DNA from 2 places in the Mycobacterium terrae genome. Region 2 is predicted to be linked to the other one. Evidence: riboswitches for the same ligand, from Rfam matches in the RefSeq annotation. Region 2 holds a riboswitch; the other holds the start of a gene.
The links. A riboswitch is a leader RNA that binds a small molecule or an ion and turns the genes downstream of it on or off. The one in region 2 is predicted to bind cobalamin.
Positions count from the first base shown of each region.

Region 1: another riboswitch for cobalamin. It lies ahead of metE (5-methyltetrahydropteroyltriglutamate--homocysteine S-methyltransferase); the one in region 2 lies ahead of G6N23_RS04360 (PPE domain-containing protein).

Region 1 covers NZ_AP022564.1:3,125,082-3,133,253, forward strand. The annotation lists gene G6N23_RS14785 (CaiB/BaiF CoA transferase family protein) at 1-760, opposite strand, end outside; gene G6N23_RS14790 (enoyl-CoA hydratase) at 811-1,620, shown strand; gene G6N23_RS14795 (CPBP family intramembrane glutamic endopeptidase) at 1,625-2,344, opposite strand; gene G6N23_RS14800 (gamma carbonic anhydrase family protein) at 2,390-2,908, opposite strand; gene G6N23_RS14805 (crotonase/enoyl-CoA hydratase family protein) at 2,914-3,702, opposite strand; gene G6N23_RS14810 (thiolase family protein) at 3,699-4,844, opposite strand; gene G6N23_RS14815 (hypothetical protein) at 4,938-5,108, opposite strand; gene G6N23_RS14820 (SDR family oxidoreductase) at 5,203-5,865, shown strand; cobalamin riboswitch at 5,929-6,129, shown strand; gene metE (5-methyltetrahydropteroyltriglutamate--homocysteine S-methyltransferase) at 6,247-8,172, shown strand, end outside.
Region 2 covers NZ_AP022564.1:899,471-903,479, forward strand. The annotation lists gene G6N23_RS04355 (NADP-dependent isocitrate dehydrogenase) at 1-2,205, shown strand, start outside; cobalamin riboswitch at 2,224-2,422, shown strand; gene G6N23_RS04360 (PPE domain-containing protein) at 2,456-4,009, shown strand, end outside.

The DNA.
Region 1 (8,172 bases), 2.2 Mb from region 2:
CGAGCTTGGCCAGCAGTTCGGCGAAAAACTGCGGCTCGATCGATCCCACCGAGACGTAGCGCCCATCGGCGCATTCGTAGGTGTCGTAGTAGGGGGCACCGGTGTCGAGCATGTTGACGCCCCGCTCATCGCTCCACATGCCCTGAGCCCGGAAGCTCCACATCATCGCCCCCAGCATGCTCGAGCCGTCGACCATGGCCGCGTCGATCACCTGCCCCTTGCCGGAGGTCTGCCGCTCCCACAGGGCGGACAAGATGCCGACCAGCAGAAACATCGATCCACCACCGAAGTCGCCGACCAGGTTCAACGGCGGCACCGGACGCTCCCCGTTGCGGCCGATCGAGTGCAGGGTGCCGTTGAGCGAGATGTAGTTGATGTCGTGGCCGGCCTGCAGAGCGCGCGGACCGGTCTGCCCCCAGCCGGTCATCCGGCCGTAGATGAGCTTGTCGTTGACCTTGGCGCAGTCCTCCGGGCCCAGGCCGAGCCGCTCGGTGACGCCGGGGCGGAAGCCCTCGATCAGCACGTCGGCCTTGGCGACCAGTTTGAGCACCAGGTCGCGGCCCTCCGGCGACTTCAGGTCGGCGGTCACCGACCGCCGGTTGCGCAGCATGGTGTCCTTCGGCACGCCGCCACCGAATTTCGGCGGACGGTCCACCCGGACCACCTCGGCGCCCAGGTCACCGAGGATCATCGCCGCGTGCGGCCCCGGTCCGATCCCGGCCAGTTCGATGACCCGCAGCCCCGCCAGTGGTCCCGCCATGTCTGCCTCCTCGTCGTCTGCATGTGATGTGCATCCTAAGGTGGACACTCATGACCGCAATCAACTCCGGTATCGACACCCTGGCCCCGGTCGACGGCTTGTCCGTGACTTTGGCCGACGGGGTGCTCTCGGTGATCATCGACCGCCCCGACAGCCTCAACTCGCTGACCACCGGCGTGCTAGCCGGTATCGCCGACGCCATGGAGGGCGCCGCTCGCGATCCGCGGGTGCGGGCGGTGCGGCTCGGCGGGGCCGGCCGCGGGTTCAGTTCGGGCGCGGGCATCAGCGAAGACGACGCCTCCGACGAGATGCCGACCGAGATCATCGTCGAGGCCAACCGCGCGATCCGCGCGATCGTGACCCTGCCGCGCCCGGTGGTGGCGGTGGTGCAGGGTCCGGCCGCCGGCGTCGGGGTGTCGCTGGCCTTGGCCTGCGACCTGGTACTGGCCAGCGACAAGGCGTTTTTCCTGTTGGCGTTCACCAAGATTGGGCTGATGCCCGACGGCGGCGCCTCGGCTCTGGTCGCCGCGGCGATCGGCCGGATCCGGGCGATGCGGCTGGCGCTGCTGGCCGAACGCCTGCCGGCTGCGGACGCCCTGGAGTGGGGGTTGGTCAGCGCGGTGTACCCGGCCGAGGACTTCGACGCCGAGGTGGACAAGACGCTGGCCGGGCTGCTGGCCGGTCCGGCGGCGGCCTTCGCCAAGACCAAGCACGCCATCAATGCCGCGACGCTGTCCGAGCTGGACGCGACGCTGGACCGCGAATACGTCGGCCAGTCGATTCTGTTGAACGCCCACGACTTTCGCGAGGGAACCCGGGCGTTCCAGGAGCGGCGCGCGCCGAAATTCACCGACTCCTGAGCGGCTACATCCCGAAGATCGGCGGCAGTGCGAGCACCATCATCAGCCCCCACACCAGATGGGTCAGCACCGGCGCCAGCACCCCACCGGTGGCGCGCCGCTCGATCGCGCAGACGGTGCCGAGCACCAGCGCGGCGACACCGATCATCAGGTTGCCGGCGGTCATCATCGCCGCAATGTAGAGCAGCGTCGAGGCCACCAGCGGGTAGCGGCGGCCGAACGCGCTGAACAGCGCACCGCGGAAGAACATCTCCTCGGCGATCGCGTTGACGAGGGCGATCAGGACCACCAGTCGCCAGGACACGTGCGTGGTGTAGTCCAGGATCGCGGTCACCTGGCCGGCCAACGGCGGAATCTTCTGCACCGCCAGGCCGCCCAGCAGGAACACCCCGCCGAGCACCAGGCCGACACCGGTGCCGGTGAACACCGGCCGCTCGTTGCGACCGCGGAAGCGCACCGCGCCCAGATGCAACGGACCGGCCACCAGCGCCCCCACCGACCAGACCGCGGCCAGGGCCAGCGACAGCCAGTAGAAGGCCGCATCGCCCGGGTTCTTGGTGTGCATCCACGCCAGGACGGCAGCACCGAGCAGCACCACCACGGCGACCACGACACGACGACGCTGCACGACGGCCCGCGGCTCGTGGTACGGCGCGGAGACCTTGGAGAAGATGTCGGTGAACTCGCGCAGCAGGCCGGGGCGGACCGAACTGGTCTGGGTCATGTCCTAGAACGTAGCGGCCCAGCGGCGGTCGGTGGCCTGATTGCGTCAGTTCGCCCGGTGGACTTCGATCAGCCGGCGGTAGGCCACGGCGTTGTGCCGGTTGTTGCGGATTTCGGCCTCGCTCAGCTCGCGCCGCACCCGGCCCGGCACCCCCGATACCAGCGACCGGGGCGGCACCACCATGCCCTGCGGGATGACGGCACCGGCCGCGACGAGCGAGCCCTCCCCGATGACCGCGCCGTTGAGGACGATCGCCCCCATCCCGATCAACGAGTCGTCCTCAATGGTGCAGCCGTGCAGCACCGCGTTGTGCCCGACGCTGACCCGGGCGCCGACCCAGGCCGGAAACTCCTTGTCCACGTGGACAGTTACCCCGTCCTGGATGTTGGTGTCGACGCCGATCTCGATGGGCTCCACCTCGGCCCGCAGCGTGGCCGAATACCAGACACTGGCCCGGGCCGCCAGGTGGACCTGCCCGATCAGGCTGGCATTCGGTGCTACCCACGACTCCGGATGCAGCTGCGGGGTGCGACCGTGAATGGAAATGATGAGCGGCTCGGCCACGTGGCTCAACGCGCCTTCCACACCGGCGCGCGCTTCTCGGCGAACGCCCGCGGACCCTCCTTGGCATCCTCGGAGCGCAGCAGCGTGCTGAACTCTCGGGCGGTTCGGGCCCAATCGGCAACCTCGCCGGGAATGGCACCGTCCTCGACGCCGTAGGCGATCCGCTTGCTGGCCCGCACCGACAGCGGCGCGTTGCCGGTGATCTGTTCGGCGAGCTCCAGGGCGGCTTGCAGTGCCCCGCCGTCATCGACCACCCGGTTGACCAACCCCCAGCGGCCGGCGTCGGCGGCCGAGATCGGCTCCCCGGTGTAGACCACTTCCAGGGCGATCTTGCGGGGCAGTTGGTCGATGATGCGGAACACGCCGCCGGCACCGGCGATCAGGCCGCGTTTGACCTCGGGCAGCCCGAACTGGGCGCGCTGCTCGGCGACCACCAGGTCGCTGGCCAACGCCAGTTCCGTGCCGCCGCCCAGTGCGGTGCCGTTGACGGCCGCGATCGTCGGCTTGTCGATGAAGTGCTGCACGTAGCCGGCGAAACCCCACTCCGGGTGGTCGGGGTGATAGATGTTCTCCCGGTTGGCGATCGCCTTGAGGTCGGCTCCGGCACTGAACGACTTGTCGCCGGCGCCGGTGAGCACCACCGCGCGCACGGCGTCGTCGTCCTGGGCCTGCGCCAAAGCGTCGCCGATGCCGGTGCTGACCGCACCGTTGATCGCGTTGCGGGCCTCGGGCCGGTTGATCGTGATCACCAGCACGTTCCCGCGCCGCTCGACGAGAACGGCCGCGTCACTCACAGCAGCTCCAGGATGGTGGCGTTGGCCTGGCCGCCACCCTCACACATGGTCTGCAGCCCGTAGCGAATCCCGTTGGCCCGCATGTGGTACAGCATGGTGGTCATGATCCGGGCGCCGGATCCGCCGAGCGGGTGGCCGAGCGCGATCGCCCCGCCGTTGGGGTTGAGCTTCTTCGCATCCGCGCCGATGTCGGCCAGCCAGGCCATCGGCACCGGGGCGAAGGCCTCGTTGACCTCGAACACCCCGATGTCATCGACGCTCAGACCGCTGCGCTGCAGCGCCTTCTGGGTGGCCGGGATCGGCGCGGACAGCATCATCACCGGGTCGGCGCCGGCCAGCGTCGCGGTGTGCACCCGCGCCAGCGGGGTGAGGCCCAGTTCCTTCGCCTTGGCGGCCGACATGAACAGCAGCGCCGCCGAACCGTCGGAGATCTGGCTGGAGTTGCCGGCGTGGATCACGCCGTCCTCTTTGAACGCCGGCTTGAGTTGGGCCATCTTCTCGATGGTGGTGCCGCGGCGGATGCCCTCGTCGGCGCTGATCACGTTGCCCTCGGCGTCCTTGATCCCGACGATCTCGTCGGTGAACGCGCCGGAATCCTGGGCGGCGGCGGCCTTTTCATGCGATGCCAGGGCGAACTCGTCCAGCGCGGTGCGGTCCAGGCCCCACTTCTCGGCCATCATCTCCGCGCCGGTCCCCTGGTTGGGGGTCTGGGTGTAGCGGGCGCGGAACGCCTCGGGGTAGGGGTGTCCGCCGTTGGCCAGTGACGCGCCCATCGGGGTGCGCGACATCGACTCGACGCCCCCGGCGACCACGACGTCGTAGTGCCCGGCGACCACACCGGCGGCGGCGAAGTGCACCGACTGCTGGCTGGAGCCGCACTGGCGGTCAACCGTCACCCCGGGCACCGACTCGGGCCAGCCCGCGGTCAGCAGCGCGGTCCGGCCGATGTCCAGGGCCTGCTCACCGGCCTGCATGACACAGCCCCAGATCACGTCGTCGACCAGGGCCGGGTCCACCCCGGCGCGGCCGACCAGCCCGTTGAGTACCTGGGCGGACAGTTCGGCCGGGTGCACCCCGGACAGTCCGCCGTTGCGCTTGCCGATCGGCGAACGCACCGCTTCTACGATTACTGCTTCGGCCATGGCTGCTCTCCTTCATCAACGAGGGTCCCTTGATGACGATTGTCAACCAACCCACTGATGGCACCCGCGGGCGGGGTCTCCGGCGGCCCCTGGTCAGCCGACCGGATCGAACTCCAGGTGCAGATCCTGCAGGCCCCGCATGATGAACGTCGGCTCGACGTTGTAGCGGCGCGCCTCGCGCGGGCCGTGTCTGACGGCGCAGATCCTGATATCGGCCATCCGGTCGCTGGCTCGCGCCGAGGGCAGGATCTCGCTGAACCGCATCCTGGACGCCGGGCTGCTCGGGCTTGCTGGCGCAAGGGGACCCGCAGCCGGCGCCGATCACCCTCGGTGGCCGGCAGCGGGTAGCGTCGAATCCATGGCGCGCATAGTGATCGTCGGCGGTCACGGCCAGGTCGCCCTGCTGCTCAGTCCCCTTCTCGCCGAGCGCGGCGACCAGGTGACATCGATATTCCGCAACCCCGATCACAGCGAAGAGGTGGCGGTGACCGGGGCGATCCCGGTGGTTGCCGACATCGAGCAACTCGACACCGCCGCGCTGGCCGAACTGGTGGCCGGCCATGACGCGGTGGTGTTCTCCGCCGGCGCCGGTGGCGGCAACCCGGCGCGCACCTACGCGGTGGACCGCGATGCGGCGATCCGGGTGATCGATGCCGCGCGCCAGGCCGGGGTGCGCCGGTTCGTGATGGTTTCCTACTTCGGCGCCGGCCCCGGACACGGTGTGCCCGAAGGCGACCCGTTCTTTCCCTACGCCCAGGCCAAGGCTGCCGCCGACGCCTACCTGCGGGCCACCGACCTGGACTGGACGGTGCTGGGGCCGAGCCGGCTCACCGTGGAGCAGGCCACCGGCCGTATCGAGACGGGCGCTGCGGCGGAGAAGTCTGCCGGAAAGGGAACGGTGTCGCGGGGCAACGTCGCACAGGTGATCGCGGCCTGCCTCACCGACGACGCGACGATTCGCCGCACCATCGATTTCAACGACGGCCAGACGCTCATCCCGGAAGCACTTCACACCGCCTGACCAGGTAGTCTTGGTGCTGCAGCTGGTTTGCCAATACCGCCGCATGGTGGTGTGGGCGTCGAGCGTGACGCGGGTTTGGCTAGTTTTCCGCGGAGCGCGAGAGGGAACCCGGTGAGAATCCGGGACTGTCCCGCAGCGGTATGCAGGAACGACCGCCGTCAATGGCACTGGTCATGAGTGTGTGACTGGGAAGCGACGGCCATTAGGAGCACCTTCCGGTGCGTGCCTGCGAGTCCGAAGACCTGCCAGCTGTGCTGGGTGCGCCGCGCCCAGCGGATCATCGCCTCGCGGAATGGGCGTCTGGTTTTGAGGGTTGTAGTGCGTTGAACGCACGGGACCGGATCGACTGGGCGGCCGCCGGCGGTGACCCACCCTCGCCGATTGAAGGATCAAATCGTGACCGCTCAACCCTTTACCGCCACCGTTCTCGGTTCCCCACGGATCGGTCCGCGCCGCGAACTCAAGCGCGCCACCGAAAGTTACTGGGCCGGCCGGATCGACCAAGACCAGCTGCAGAATGTCGCGGCCGGCCTGCGCCGCGACACCTGGGCGCAGTTGGCCGACGCCGGTCTGGACTCGATACCGGTGAACACGTTCTCCTACTACGACCAGATGCTGGACACCGCAGTACTGCTCGGTGCGCTCCCAAAGCGGGTGGCCGGTGTCACCGACGAACTGGATCGCTACTTCGCCGCGGCCCGGGGCAACGCCGACATCGCCCCACTGGAGATGACGAAGTGGTTCGACACCAACTACCACTACATCGTTCCCGAGATCGGCCCGGACACCACGTTCACGCTGAACCCGGCCAAGGTGCTCTCCGAGCTGGCCGAGGCCAAGCAGCAGGGTGTCAACGCTCGCCCAGTGCTCATCGGCCCGATCACGTTCCTACTGTTGAGCAAGGCCGTCGACGGTGGACCGGCTCCGATCTTCCGGCTCGACGAGTTGACCGACATCTACGCCGAACTGCTGGGCACGCTGGCCGAGGCCGGTGCCGAGTGGGTCCAGATCGACGAACCGGTGCTGGTGACCGACATCGCCGCCGACGCGCCCGCGCTGGCCGAGCAGGTCTACACCCGCCTCGGCGGGCTGAGCAACCGGCCGTCGATCTTCGTGGCGACCTACTTCGGCGACCCGGGCGCGGCGCTGCCGGCCCTGGCCCGCACCCCGGTGGAGGCCATCGGCGTCGATCTGGTCTACGGCCCGAATACCAAGATCGCCTCAGTGCCGGAGCTGGCCTCCAAGACCCTGGTCGCCGGTGTCGTCGACGGGCGCAACATCTGGCGCACCGACCTGCAGGCCGCGCTGGCCAAGCTGGCGTCGTTGCTCGGAAGTGCGGCGGCTATCGCAGTATCCACCTCCTGCTCGACACTGCACGTGCCCTATTCGCTGGAGCCCGAGACCGGCCTGGACGACGCGTTGCGCAGCTGGTTGGCGTTCGGTGCAGAGAAGGTGGCCGAGGTGGCCACCCTGGCCCGCGCCCTGCGTGAGGGCCGCGAAGCGGTGGCCGATGAGATCGCCGCGTCCAACGCCGCGGTCGCCTCGCGCAAGTCCGACTCGCGGCTGAACAACGCCGACGTCCGCGGCCGGATCGCCACGATCGCCGCATCCGGTGCGCAGCGGGGCAGTGCCGAGGCCCGCCGGGCGGCCCAGGCGGAGCGGTTGCATCTGCCGCCGCTGCCGACCACCACCATCGGGTCGTTCCCGCAGACGGTCGACATCCGCAAGGCCCGGGCGGCGCTGGTCGCCGGCGAGATCGACGAGGCGGAGTACACCCGGCGGATGAAGGCCGAGATCGCCGACGTCATCACGCTGCAGGAGCAGCTCGGCCTCGATGTGTTGGTACACGGCGAGCCGGAGCGCAACGACATGGTGCAGTACTTCGCCGAGCAGCTGGAGGGTTTCTTCGCCACCGCCAACGGGTGGGTGCAGTCCTACGGCAGCCGGTGCGTGCGCCCGCCGGTGTTGTTCGGTGACGTCTTCCGTCCCTCCCCGATGACGGTCGACTGGGCCACCTACGCCCAGTCGTTGACCGACAAGCCGGTCAAGGGCATGCTCACCGGTCCGGTGACCATCCTGGCGTGGTCATTCGTCCGCGACGACCAGCCGCTGGCCGACACCGCCAACCAGGTGGCGCTGGCCATCCGCGACGAGACGGTGGACCTGGAGAAGGCCGGTATCGCGGTGATCCAGGTCGACGAGCCGGCGCTGCGCGAGCTGCTGCCACTGCGCAAGGCCGACCAAAAGGCCTACCTGGACTGGGCGGTCGGCGCGTTCCGGCTGTCGACCTCCGGGGTGAGCGACGCG
Region 2 (4,009 bases):
ACGCTGACCGACGAGGCGCCGCTATTGGCGACGTATTCGTTCCTGCCGATCGTGCAGGCTTTCACCGGGCCCGCGGATATCGACGTCAAGCCCAGCGACATCTCGCTGGGGGCGCGCATCCTGGCCGAGTTCCCCGACTTCCTGACCGAGGAGCAGCGGGTGCCGAACAACCTGGCCGAACTCGGCCGGCTCACCCAGCTGCCCGACACCACGATCATCAAACTGCCCAATATCAGCGCCTCGGTGCCGCAACTGGTCGCCGCCATCAAGGAACTGCAGGGCAAGGGCTTCAACCTGCCGGACTATCCCGAGGACCCGAAGACCGACGACGAGCGCGACATTCACGACCGCTACGCCAAGTGCCTGGGCAGCGCGGTGAATCCTGTTCTGCGGGAGGGTAACTCGGACCGGCGTGCGCCCAAGGCGGTCAAGGAATACGCGCGCAAGCACCCGCACAGCATGGGCGAGTGGTCGCAGGCGTCGCGCACGCATGTGGCCACCATGCGCCACGGTGACTTCTACCACGGCGAGAAGTCGATGACGCTGGACCGCGACCGCGACGTGAAGATGGAACTGAAGACCGAGAGCGGCAAGACGATCGTGCTCAAGGAGAAGGTGTCGCTGCTCGACGGCATGGTCATCGACTCGATGTTCATGAGTGTGCGTGCGCTGCGTGAGTTCTACGAAGAGCAGATGGAGGACGCCCACAAGACCGGCGTGATGTTCTCGCTGCACGTCAAGGCCACCATGATGAAGGTCAGCCACCCCATCGTGTTCGGCCACGCCATCAAGGTCTTCTACAAGGACGCGTTCGCCAAGCACCAGAAGCTCTTCGACGACCTGGGTGTCAACGTCAACAACGGGCTGTCCGACCTGTACAACAAGATCGAGGCGCTGCCGGCCTCGCAGCGCGAGGAGGTCATCGAGGACCTGCACGCCTGCCACGAGCACCGTCCCAAGCTGGCGATGGTCGACTCGGCCAACGGCATCTCGAACTTCCACTCGCCCTCGGATGTGATCGTGGACGCCTCGATGCCCGCGATGATCAGGGCCGGCGGCAAGATGTACGGCGCCGATGGCCGGCCGCGCGACACCAAGGCCGTCAACCCGGAGTCGACGTTCGCCCGGATCTACCAGGAGATGATCAACTTCTGCAAGACTCACGGCCAGTTCGACCCGGCCACCATGGGCACCGTCCCCAACGTCGGGTTGATGGCCCAGCAGGCCGAGGAGTACGGCAGCCACGACAAGACGTTCGAGGTGCCCGAGAGCGGTGTCGCCGACATCGTGGATCTGGCCACCGGTGAGGTGTTGCTGACCCAGAACGTGGAGGCCGGCGATATCTGGCGGTTGTGCACCGTCACCGACGCCGCCATCCGGGACTGGGTGAAGCTGGCCGTGCAGCGGGCGCGGGCCTCGGGCATGACGGCGGTGTTCTGGCTGGACACCGAGCGTCCGCATGAGGCCGAACTGCGCAAGAAGGTCAAGGCCTACCTGTTGGACCACGACACCGAGGGCCTGGAAATCCAGATCATGCCGCAGGTGTGGGCCATGCGCTACACCCTGGAGCGGCTGATCCGCGGCCAGGACACCATCGCGGTGACCGGCAACATCCTGCGCGACTACCTGACCGACCTGTTCCCGATCCTGGAGCTGGGCACCAGCGCCAAGATGCTGTCGATCGTGCCGCTGATGGCCGGCGGCGGAATGTACGAGACGGGCGCGGGAGGTTCGGCGCCCAAGCACGTCAAGCAGCTGGTGGAGGAGAACCACCTGCGCTGGGACTCGCTGGGCGAATTCCTCGCGCTGGCCGCCAGTTTCGACGACCTGGGGGCCAAGACGGGCAACCCGAACGCCAAGATCCTGGGCTCGACCCTCGACGCGGCGATCGGCAAGCTGCTCGACGCCAACAAGAGCCCGTCACGCAAGACCGGTGAGCTGGACAACCGCGGCAGCCAGTTCTTCCTCGCCAAGTACTGGGCGGAGGAACTCGCCGCGCAGACCGAGGTCCCCGAGCTGGCCAAGCAGTTCGTCGCGGTGGCTGAGGCGCTGGAGAAGAACCAGGACGCCATTCTTACCGAACTGACCGTGGTGCAGGGCGAGCCGGTGGACATCGGCGGCTACTACGCGCCGGATCACGACATGACGGCGGCGGTGATGCGGCCCAGCTCGACGCTGAACGCTGTGATCGACGCCAAGGGCTGACACGCAGACCACCGGGTTTTTTCACCGGTGCGGCGGCGCCATGTAACAATGCGCTGGTAAGGCGATGACGATGAGGAAGCCGGTGCGAATCCGGCGCGGTCCCGCCACTGTCATCGGGGAGTGAACCTCACTGCCACGGCCCGTGCGTTTACGAGCTGGAAGGCGAGGGGAGCAGCGATCCGAGAGCCAGGATACTCACGTCGTCGCATCCTGCGATTCGGGGCGGAGTACCCCGAGAGAGCTGGCGAACGTGACCGCGCCGATCTGGATCGCGTCTCCTCCTGAAGTTCATTCGACCTTGCTGTCGGCCGGGCCCGGCCCCGGCCCGCTGTTGGCGTCGGCGGCGGCGTGGAGCTCGCTGAGCACCGAGTACGCCGAGGTCGCCGACGAACTGGCGGCGCTGCTGGGCGCGGTGCAGGCCGGCGCGTGGCAGGGACCCAGCGCCGAGGCGTACGTGGCGGCCAACACGCCGTATCTGGCCTGGCTGGTCCAGGCCGGTGCCATCAGTGCCACGATGGCCGCGCAGCAGCAGACCGCAGCCGCGGCGTACAGCACCGCGTTGGCGGCGATGCCGACGCTGGCCGAGTTGGCGGCCAACCACGCCACCCACGTGGTGCTGGTGGGCACCAACTTCTTCGGCGTCAACACCATCCCGATCGCGCTGAACGAGGCCGACTACGGCCGGATGTGGATCCAGGCCGCCACCGTGATGACCACTTATCAAGCCGTCGCCGGGTCGGCGGTGGCCTCGAGTCCGCAAACGGCCGCGGCGCCGCAGATCGCCAAGGCGGAATCGGCCGATGCCAGCCAACCGCAGCTGCCGCCGGATCGGCAGAACGACATCATGGAGTGGCTGCAGAACAGCGGCTACACCGACTTCTACAACAACGTGCTGCAGCCGATGATCAACGAGCTGGCGGCCAATCCCTACTTTCAGTCGATCTTCGCCGGCTTCGACCCCTGGCTGCCCGTGCTGGGCAACCCGCTGAGTTTCTTCAGCCCGTACAACATCGCGTTCGCGCTGGGCTACCCGATGGACTTCGGATCGTTCGCCGCCTACCTGTCGCAGACGTTCGCGTTCATCGCGGCAGACCTCACCGCGGCGTTCGCCACCGGTAACCCGGGCACCATCGCCTCCACGCTGTTGTTCACCGCCGTGGAGGCGATCGGCACCATCATCACCGACGTGATCGCCCTGCTCAAGACGCTGTTGGAGCAGGCCATCGTGCTGATCCCGGTGATGCTGCCGATGCTGACCGCCGCCCTGGCGCCGCTGGCCGCGGCGCCGCTGGCCGGGCTGGCGGGGCTGTCCGGTCTGGCCGCCCTGCACGCCGTCCCGGTTCCGCTGGCCCCGGTGCCGCCGCCGTTCGCCGGCCTGACCGTGGCGCCCACCCCACCGGTCCCGGCTCCCGCCCCCGCGCCCGCTCCGGCACCTGCACCGGCTCCCGCCCCGGCGCCGGCTGCTCCCGGGGCACCCCCGCCGCCGCCCGCCCCGCCGCTGTCGCCGGGGGACGCACTGTCCGCCATGTACCTGGTCGCCGGCCTGGGTCAGCAGGCCCGCCGGGCGGCGGGCACCAGCGCGCGCCGCCGCAAGGCGCCCGAACCCGACGCCGCCGAGGTTCCCGCGCCGGCGGACACAACCGGAGAGCAGGCCAAGGCCCGTCGGCGCCGGCGCGCGAAGACCGACATGATCGGCCGCGGCTACGAATACATGGACCTGGAGGATCCGGTCATGCCCAGCGGACTCACCGCGTTGGCCGGGGACGCGTTCGGCGGCGGAACCACCGCGCCGATGACGCCGGGC